3 regions of the Ercella succinigenes genome follow, and region 3 is predicted to be linked to each of the others. Evidence: predicted binding sites of a transcription regulator. Region 3 holds the regulator's gene; each other region holds the start of a gene.
The links. Region 3 encodes LexA, which represses DNA repair genes until DNA is damaged. Its sites were predicted from a motif close to CNAACANNTGTTNG; they were not measured.
Positions count from the first base shown of each region.

Region 1: uvrA (excinuclease ABC subunit UvrA) is a predicted target of LexA. The motif match lies at 1,155-1,168, and genes of this name have one in related genera.
Region 2: AC0KSB_RS13405 (putative DNA modification/repair radical SAM protein) is a predicted target of LexA. The motif match lies at 1,685-1,698, and genes of this name have one in related genera.

Region 1 covers NZ_CDHP01000042.1:116,899-120,189, forward strand. The annotation lists gene AC0KSB_RS10420 (citrate/2-methylcitrate synthase) at 1-715, shown strand, start outside; tRNA gene AC0KSB_RS10425 (tRNA-Glu) at 901-975, opposite strand; gene uvrA (excinuclease ABC subunit UvrA) at 1,209-3,291, shown strand, end outside.
Region 2 covers NZ_CDHP01000063.1:27,135-30,425, forward strand. The annotation lists gene ilvC (ketol-acid reductoisomerase) at 1-953, opposite strand, end outside; gene ilvN (acetolactate synthase small subunit) at 1,016-1,531, opposite strand; gene AC0KSB_RS13405 (putative DNA modification/repair radical SAM protein) at 1,777-3,045, shown strand; gene AC0KSB_RS13410 (TIGR03915 family putative DNA repair protein) at 3,029-3,291, shown strand, end outside.
Region 3 covers NZ_CDHP01000065.1:22,319-25,609, reverse strand. The annotation lists gene AC0KSB_RS13875 (DUF7000 family protein) at 1-438, opposite strand, end outside; gene AC0KSB_RS13870 (hypothetical protein) at 616-1,005, opposite strand; gene lexA (transcriptional repressor LexA) at 1,216-1,845, shown strand; gene AC0KSB_RS13860 (RNA chaperone Hfq) at 1,807-2,133, opposite strand; gene AC0KSB_RS13855 (efflux RND transporter permease subunit) at 2,222-3,291, opposite strand, start outside.

The DNA.
Region 1 (3,291 bases), on a different contig from region 3:
CCTTCATATGATCAGACCTGATGGTCAGTTTACCGATCTGGAAGCACGTATCCTTGATCTTGCCCTGGTGCTGCATGCTGAACATGGTGGTGGAAACAATTCAACATTTGTAACCAAAGCCGTAACATCATCAGGCTCGGATACCTATTCCGTTATCGCTGCTGCCATTGGTTCGCTCAAAGGACCTCAGCATGGTGGTGCAAGTGGTAAAGCCTATGATATGATGCAGGAACTGAAACAAGAGGTAAAAAATTGGCGTAATGAAATGGAAATTGCAGACTATCTGACAAAAATACTCAAAAAAGAGGCTTATGATAGAAGTGGTCTGATATACGGTATAGGTCACGCTGTTTATACATTATCTGACCCCCGTACCAAACTGCTGCGTGATTATGCCAGAGCTCTTGCATATGAGTCAGGTAAGGAAGAGGAATATGAACTTTATACCTCTACCGAGCGTCTGGCTCCTGAAGTATTCCGCAATGTTAAGAAGAGTGACAAAATTGTATGCGCGAATGTCGATTTCTATTCAGGATTTATTTACAATATGCTGGGAATACCACCAGAGCTCTATACTCCTATCTTTGCTGTAGCACGTATTGCAGGTTGGAGTGCACATAGAATAGAAGAATTAGTAAGTGGTGGCAGAATAATGCGTCCTGCTTATAAATGTGTACAGAAACGTCGCAATTATATAGGTATTAACGAGCGCTGATTCTATTGTCTTAATCAGAATGAGAATAGATTTGATTTTAAAGCAGGGATATGTCTTGATTAACGAAAGACATATCCCGCTTTGTTGTCGGCTTCAGCCAGTTGAGCGTCACTTTTGCATATCTGCAAATAAAAAAGAACTGTCAGCCGGTTATAATAAACCAATTTTGACAGTTCTTTTACAACTGGTGACCCTAAGGGGAATCGAACCCCTGTTTCCGCCGTGAGAGGGCGGCGTCTTGACCGCTTGACCATAGGGCCGTATATACAGCGTCGTTGATTATAACATAGCTTTTTACTTGCGGCAATACCAAAAATTCTCTATCTGCAAAAAATGATTGTGTCAAGTTATGTCAGCTTTGCAAATCTTTTGCAAAGATGTGACTGCAGATACGAAAAAAAGACTTGGATATGATAGAATAAATTGCTAGAATATAAAGCGTACATATGTTTGTTATTATGGATTTTGATATTATAGAAGAAGGTTAAAGAAAATGAGTTCAGTTATACATATACAGGGTGCGAGAGAGCATAATCTAAAAAATATTAATCTGGATATACCAAGAGATAAACTGGTTGTTCTGACCGGTCTTTCCGGTTCAGGCAAATCATCTCTGGCTTTTGATACTATATATGCCGAGGGACAGAGGCGTTATGTTGAATCGCTTTCTTCATATGCCAGGCAATTTCTCGGACAAATGGAGAAACCGGATGTTGATCATATAGAGGGTCTTTCACCTGCTATATCTATAGATCAGAAAACAACAAGCAAAAACCCAAGATCAACAGTTGGCACTGTCACAGAGATTTACGATTATCTTCGTTTGCTTTATGCCAGAGTGGGAACGCCTCATTGCCCTGAATGCGGGCGTGTTATTGAGCGTCAGACAATAGATCAGATGATTGAGAATATAGAAAAATATCCTGAAGGAAGCAGGCTTATTCTCATGGCTCCTGTTGTAAGAGGGAGAAAGGGTGAGCATGTAAAATTATTGGAGGGATTTCGCAAATCCGGTTATGTGCGTGTAAGAATAGACGGTATAATATATGAGCTTGAAGAAGATATTGTTCTTGAGAAGAATGTCAAACATACAATAGATGTAGTAATAGACCGTCTGATTTTGCGTCAGGGAATCAGAAGCCGTCTGGCAGACTCTCTGGAGACAGCTCTGCATCTTGCCGATGGGTTGGCTCTGGTTTTGGTTCAGGTTGAGACCAGCGAAGGTCACGATGAGGATGAGCTTCTTTTTTCCCAGCACTTTTCTTGCCCGGACTGCAATATTAGTTTGGAAGAAATAACTCCCCGTATGTTTTCTTTTAATAATCCCTACGGAGCATGTCCTGAATGTGCCGGTCTTGGTCAGATGTCGCATATAGATCCTGAACTGGTTGTTTTTGACGGTAAATTGTCTCTTAATGAAGGCGCAATCAGAGCAGGCGGCTGGAATTTCTCTGATCGCGGCAGCTGGGCTCGTGGGTTTATAGAATCTCTGGCTGCAAGATATAAATTCTCTCTTGATCAACCTTTTGTTAAGCTGCCAAAAAAAATCAGAGATATTATATTATTTGGTAATCAGGGAGAGGTACTGGAAGTTGACACGACAAATAGCAAATACTCACATGGTATCTACCGTAGTGATTGGATTGGTGTAGTTAATAGTCTGGAAAAAAGATACAGAGAAACAAGTTCGGATGATATGAAAGTGCATTATGAGCAGTTTATGTCGATTACACCTTGTCCTCTTTGCCATGGTTCCAGATTAAAAAAAGAAAGTCTGGCGGTAAAAATTGGCGGCTTGAATATATCAGAGATGACAGCTTTGCCCATAAGAGAGGGAAGAGATTTTCTTCATAGGCTAGATCTTACAAAAAGACAGATGCAGATTGCGGATCAGATTGTCAGAGAGCTTAATGCTCGCTTGAATTTCCTGATAGATGTAGGACTTGATTATATGACTTTGGCAAGAGCTTCGGCTACTTTGTCAGGAGGAGAGGCACAAAGGATAAGATTGGCAACACAAATCGGATCAGGTCTTATGGGCGTTCTATATATTTTGGACGAACCGAGTATAGGATTGCATCAGAGAGATAATGCCAGATTGCTGGCAACATTGAGACGCTTGCGTGATCTTGGCAATACGGTTCTGGTAGTAGAACATGATGAAGAAACGATGATGGAAGCCGATCATATCGTAGATATGGGCCCTGGGGCAGGCGAACATGGCGGATACGTAGTTGCTGAGGGTACGGCCCAAGAAATCATGTCTGAACCAAGATCTATTACCGGGCAATACCTTGCCGGCAAAAAGAAAATAGATATTCCTTTAATCAGGCGTAAAATGGATCAGCGATGGCTGGAAATTACAGGCGCAAGTGAGAACAACTTAAAGAATATAGATGTAAAAATACCTCTTGGTGTCATGACTTGTGTAACAGGAGTTTCCGGTTCAGGCAAAAGCTCGCTGGTAAACGGTATTTTATTGAAAAAATTAGCAAGCGAACTTAATGGCGCAAGAAGATATCCTGGTGCATACAAAGAAATTACCGGCCTGGAATATCTGGATAAAGTAATAGATA
Region 2 (3,291 bases), on a different contig from region 3:
CCAACCTGTTCTACCTGATGCTCTGACTCAATACGGCGGCGAGACATAAAATTAGGTCTTCCTGCCTGATTTTCCAATATCCAGTTACGTGCAAAAACACCTTCCTGAATTTCCTGCAAAACTTTTTTCATTTCTTTCTTTGTTTCATCTGTAATAATTCTGCGACCGATCGAATAATCACCATATTCTGCAGTGTCACTTACAGAATAACGCATCAGCGATAAACCACCCTGTGCAATCATGTCAACAATTAACTTCATCTCATGCACACATTCATAGTAAGCATTTTCAGGATCATATCCTGCTTCAACCAGAACTTCAAAACCAACCTTCATCAATTCTGAAACACCACCGCATAAAACAGCTTGTTCACCAAAAAGATCAGTTTCTGTTTCTTCACGGAAAGTAGTTTCCAGCATACCTGCTCTGGCGGCACCTATACCAAAGCCATAGTCAAAAGCTATATCACGAGCTTTACCTGTAGCGTCCTGATAAATAGCAAAAAGGCCAGGCACACCGCGACCTGCCTGATACTGGCTTCTGACAGTATGACCAGGACCTTTAGGAGCAACCATAAATACATCTATATCGGCGGGAGGTATTATTCTACCAAAATGAATATTAAAACCATGTGCAAAAGCTATAGCTTTGCCAGGTTTAAGATTCGGGAGTATGCTTTTCTCATAAAGCTCTGGTTGTTTTTCATCATTGATCAATATCATGATCACATCTGCTTTGGCTGCTGCGTCTGCAGCTGTAGCGACACTTAATCCTGCAGCTTCAGCTTTTTTCCATGATGGGCTGCCTTCATAAAGTCCAACAATAACATTAAATCCACTTTCATGCAGATTAAGAGCATGTGCATGTCCCTGGCTCCCATAGCCTATAATAGCAACGGTTTTACCATCAAGTGCATTGGTACGGCATTCATTTTCCTTGTAAATCTTTTTCATTTTATCCTCCTACAAATATATATGGTCATAAACCTTATTTATTTTTCTTTGCCTATTATACATCAAAGGCTATCAACATTCATTGCCTGCAAGCCTCTTTCGATAGCAATTGTACCTGTTCTGACCATTTCCAGAATATCATAAGGCTCAAGCATATTGCGTAAAGCTTCTATTTTGTCTTCACCGCCACTAAGTTCAATAGTAAGTGTGTCAGGAGAAACATCGATTATATGTCCTCTGAAAATGTCAACAACCTGCATAACTTCAGCTCTGTTCTGTGCCTTTGCCTTAACCTTTATAAAAACAAGTTCTCTTGAAAAATGATCTTCAGGTGTAAGATGCCTGACCATTAGAACATCAGGTAGTTTATGTAGTTGTTTAGTAATTTTATCAACCAGTTCCTGATCACCCTTTAATGTAACGGTTATCCTGGAAATAGACTCATTTTGTGTTGTACCTACCGCCAGACTTTCAATATTATATCCTCTTCTGGAAAACATATTAGTTACTCTGGTTAGTACTCTGGTTAGTACTCCGGCACGATTTTCTACTAATACCGAAAGGCATTGATTTTTCATGCTTAGCCTCCAAAAATAAATTTTTGCTACTTTTCAAATTATCACTTTTTGAGCTTAAGAGCAACCTCTAATAAGCTTTGTGCTGATTATAGTCCTAAAACAGTAATTTTTATACTTATATTCACTCACGATTAGATAATAGTTAATCTGCCCCGAACATAAGTTTGACTTTTTCCGATTTTCACGCTAATATCATTATAAAGAACTTATGTTCCTTTTGACAAAGCAGATATAGGAGTTTTTTTATGAACACATCAGAAAAGCTTAATATTTTAGGCGAATCCGCTCGTTACGATGTATCTTGCTCAAGCAGTGGGAGTGACCGTTCCAACAATGGCAGCGGAATAGGTTCAACTTATGCTTCAGGGATATGTCATAGCTGGACCGAAGACGGCAGATGTGTTTCATTACTTAAAGTTCTTCTAACTAATTATTGCGAATATGATTGTCTCTATTGTATAAACAGAAAATCAAATGATCATAAAAGAGCCATGTTTAAACCGGCGGAGCTTGCAGATTTAACAATGCAGTTTTACCGTCGCAACATGATAGAGGGATTATTCCTTAGTTCCGGTGTATGGAAAAGTCCCGATCTGACAATGGAACAGATGATAGAGGTTCTGCATTTGCTGAGGAGAGAACATAATTTCCAAGGATATATACATGCCAAAGCTATTCCGGGATCTTCCAGTGAATTGATAAAAAATCTGGGAATTCTGGCTGATAGAGTAAGTGTGAATATTGAGCAATGCACACCTCAAGGTCTCAAAATGCTTGCCCCGGAAAAAAATGCCGCAGCAATTTCAAAGCCTATGCTTATTTTGCGAGATGGTGTTGCAGAATATAATTCACTCACTGTCAGGGAGAAAAAAACACGACCTTTTTCACCAGCAGGACAAAGCACTCAGATTATAGTCGGTGCCAGTCCTGAAAAGGATTTACATATATTGAAAATGTCGCAAAAAATGTATGATCAGTATCAACTAAAAAGAGTTTATTACTCGGCATACATGCCTGTTAACTCAAACCCTCTTCTACCGGCAATTACACAGGCACCGCCTTTACTGCGCGAACACAGACTATATCAAGCCGATTGGCTGATGAGGTTTTATCGTTTCAAAGCTGATGAACTTGTTTCACCACAAAGTCCAGATCTTGATCTCGAAATAGATCCCAAATGCCATTGGGCATTACATAATCTCGATAAATTTCCGGTTGAAATAAATAAAGCTGATTTTGAGCTTTTGTTACGTGTACCGGGCATAGGAGTTATTTCTGCACGCAGAATAATTGCTGCCAGAAGATATCACAATCTCCAACCTGAAAATCTCAAAAGAATGGGAATCGTTCTAAAAAGAGCTTCCTGGTTTATTACATGCAGTGGCAAATATATAGCTCCATTTTTGCCGGAAGCGTCTCAGCTGAGATATCTTTTATCTGATAAAGCAGGAAAGCAAAGGCAAAGTGCCAGACAAATATCTATCGAGGAGCTTCAATATGATTTTGCGAATTGAAAATAATTTTGATGCCATGCTTTCGGCAATTGCCTGGTGCTTTCGCAACAACAAAAAACCTGATGAATTTGTGACAGGTAATGATTGCCCACTCCTGACAGAAACCATATTCACAGAGCCGGAGCCCGATATAGTCAACACTTTTCATAAAAATCTGTCTGCAAGAATTAACCCCGCATCAGCAGCTGAAATAATGCATGATGTGTGGTGTGCCTGGCTTTCTGAAATAGCAGGTATTGAAATGAA
Region 3 (3,291 bases):
ATCGATATTATCTATCAACAAGGCTTGATCATCAAAATCTGGTTTAGGTGTCAATGTGCACTCAATTATAGCATCTGGATTATTAATATCATGGAATAGATCTGCATCACCTGAAATATTACTGCTAATTATAGATGCGTAACTTTTGGCAATATCCCTGTTCCGAGCAGAAAGCCATACTTCAAAGGTTCCCTTTTCATGCAAGTAGACAATAGCAATTTTTAAACCTTTATCTTTTAATGGTTTTGTGTTTAAAGAAAAATAGGACATATCCATATAGCCTTGATATATACTGCTTACATCGTATTGTGGGTGTTTTTTGATAAACTCAGTTCTTAATTTCCCTAAAAATTCTAAAATTGCTTTATACGCAATTTGTATTTCGCTTTGTTGTAAATTATTAGTATACTTCTCAATCAGCTCGTTCAGAGTCTTCATGCTTCGCCTCCATATTATAAAGACGGAATGTTATCTAGGGTTCTTCATCTGTAGCTTCATCTGTAACATTATATGTGACATCGTCAATTACAATAACTAATGATGTTTCTGATGTGGTTTCATCCGAGTCCTCGTCTAATGTGTCTCTTGCAGGTTGTGTTAAATCTGAAACACTATCTATGCCGACGATCTTTCGATCTTTCTGAGTTCAGAAAGATCTTTGAACGGATTGTGCATAATAAACATCAGTATTAAGATCAGCGCTGCTATAATTAAAAACAGAAATTTTCTCAATAATCTTTGTTGTCTTTCCGCCTGTCTTTTACGATCGATTTTGGCAACTGTGGTGTAACCTTTTAATCTATAAACTCTTTCTCTGCTTACTCTTCGGATTTTTTGCGAATTTTTGCTGCGATATCCAGAAATAAAATCTTTGACATTGTTAGGCAGCTCAGAAAAAAAACGACCGATATTACGGCCAAGTCTGGCTAACAGCACTTTTATCTTATCTACATTGGAAAGCTGAGGTTTTCCAGGTCTATAATTATCAGGACGATGATTGATCATATGGATCCTTTCACAGACAGAATATCTAACGAGATTATAGCTTATTTCTCTGTTTTTTTCATCTATCTGTGTCAAAAATATCAAATGTCCATACGAATTATATACAATAGTTGCTTTTTTCAACCTCTATACCGAACAAAAGTTTGACAAACAAGGGGGCATTTGCTAGTATTTGAGTAGTTGTATTAAAAGATTTAGCTGGAGGTTTTTATGTCTACTTATCATTTTACCAGAGCAAATGTCGATCAGACAGTAGATAGAGTATATAATTTTATAGTAGATTATATTAACGATAATGGTTATCCGCCTGCTGTTAGAGATATTTGTGCAGGAGTGGGTATAAAATCAACCTCCACTATACACAGTCATTTGAAAAGACTGCAGCAGTCTGGGAGAATTGAATATTCTTCTGGTAAAAGACGTGCAATTACTATCCCTGACAATGAACAATCAAGAGTAAAACAAATGCCTTTGCTTGGTCAGGTTACTGCCGGGGCTCCAATTCTTGCTCATGAAAATATAGAAAGAACACTTCCCTTTCCAGCTGATTATTTTTCTGACCGTGATGAAGTTTTTGCCTTGAAAGTTCGCGGAGACAGTATGATTGAAGCTGCTATTCTCGATGGAGATATAGTTATTGTGAGGAAACAGAATACCGCCAATAATGGCGATATTATAGTGGCTTTAGTTGGAGATGAGGCTACAGTAAAGACTTTGGTAAATAAGGACGGTAAAATAGTTCTTATGCCGCAAAATCCAGCCTATAACCCCATACCTTTCGATCGTCCTGATTGCAGAATATTAGGAAAAGTCTGTGGCATATTCAGGACAGATATTTAGATCATTTGTTTCTGCGATTATATCGTGTTTGTAAGATTCATTGAAAATATAATTAACCTCCGATAATGGATTGATTGCTACAGCTGCGCTTTTATATACAAGATGCTGTCTGGCATTTTCTTGCATAATTATAGAAGTGCTGTCAAATCCTATAATCTGTCCCTTTTTTGAAGAATTATCCAGTAATTGTACTACCACTGTAATTTTCTCTCGACGACAATAGTTTAAGAATACATCTTGTAGTTTAATTTCTCTGTTATTTCTTGATTGATTATTGGGTCTGTACATTTCAACAAACCTCCTTTAATTTATTAATCACAGATTAGTATAATTAAACAATCCTAAGAATCGTATATTCTGGAAGATAGGTTTATTTTCACTTTGAATAACACTCTTTATCAGAGGTTTGTTTTTTGTTAAAGAGTGAATATAATGCTGGAATCAGAGTCAATGTCAGAGTCAAGCATAAAACCATACCAATAATGGTTACAAGACCGAAACTTGAAAGACCAGGATGATTTATGAAATATAAGCTGCCAAAACCTATTAATGTTGTTATTGTGGTCATGACAACTGCCTTGCCTGTATGAGCCAGTATATGTGGCAAATCTTTATCTTCAGTATTTTTTATCCTATGAAGCAAGTGAACACCACTGTCAATTCCTATTCCTACCAATATCGGGAAAGCAACTATACTAAATATATTAAGATCATCCCCAAGAATTATTGGTGCGATACCTAATGTCATGTATATCATCAAAACAAGTGGTATTAACAGCGTTATTGCATCTCTAACTCTTTTGAACATAATAAGTAGAATAACAAATAAGGCTCCCAGGCAAAAAAGACTAATTCTTACAATATCATTTTTGGCATATTCTGTAACTTCATTCATGATTGCAGGCAGACCTACAGGTGTTCTTCCTGATGTCTCATATATAGCATCAGTTATATTTTTGTAGTTTTCATTGTCCCAGATATTTACATCTGGAATAACTTCAATACTAAGTTTTCCTTGCTTACCTACATAATTTGTCCTTATATCTTTGGGCAATTTATCATAAGTGAGTTTTTCTTCGTCCAAAAAAAGTTTTTCAATATCTATTTCACCGAAAGCCCCGATATTTTCTTTGCTTTCAGTAGTCATAATTTCTGTTATTGTTTTTTTCATCAATTCATAGCCTTCTACGGATTCATCAATTCCTTTTTCCGCAAGTGTTTCAATTAAGCCATTCAAAGCATAAACCATTTGTGCTTTAGAATCAGCTTCATTTTCTTGAGGCTTTTGTCTAAGTGCATTATTAAATTTTTGCAGAACAGAAATTTTATAATCCTGATCTTCGGGCATATAATTTAGAATTGAATCTAACTGTCTGATATCATCTCTACTACTTAATTGTTGAGATACCTTTTCCAACTCATCAATATTGTCTACCATAAAGACAA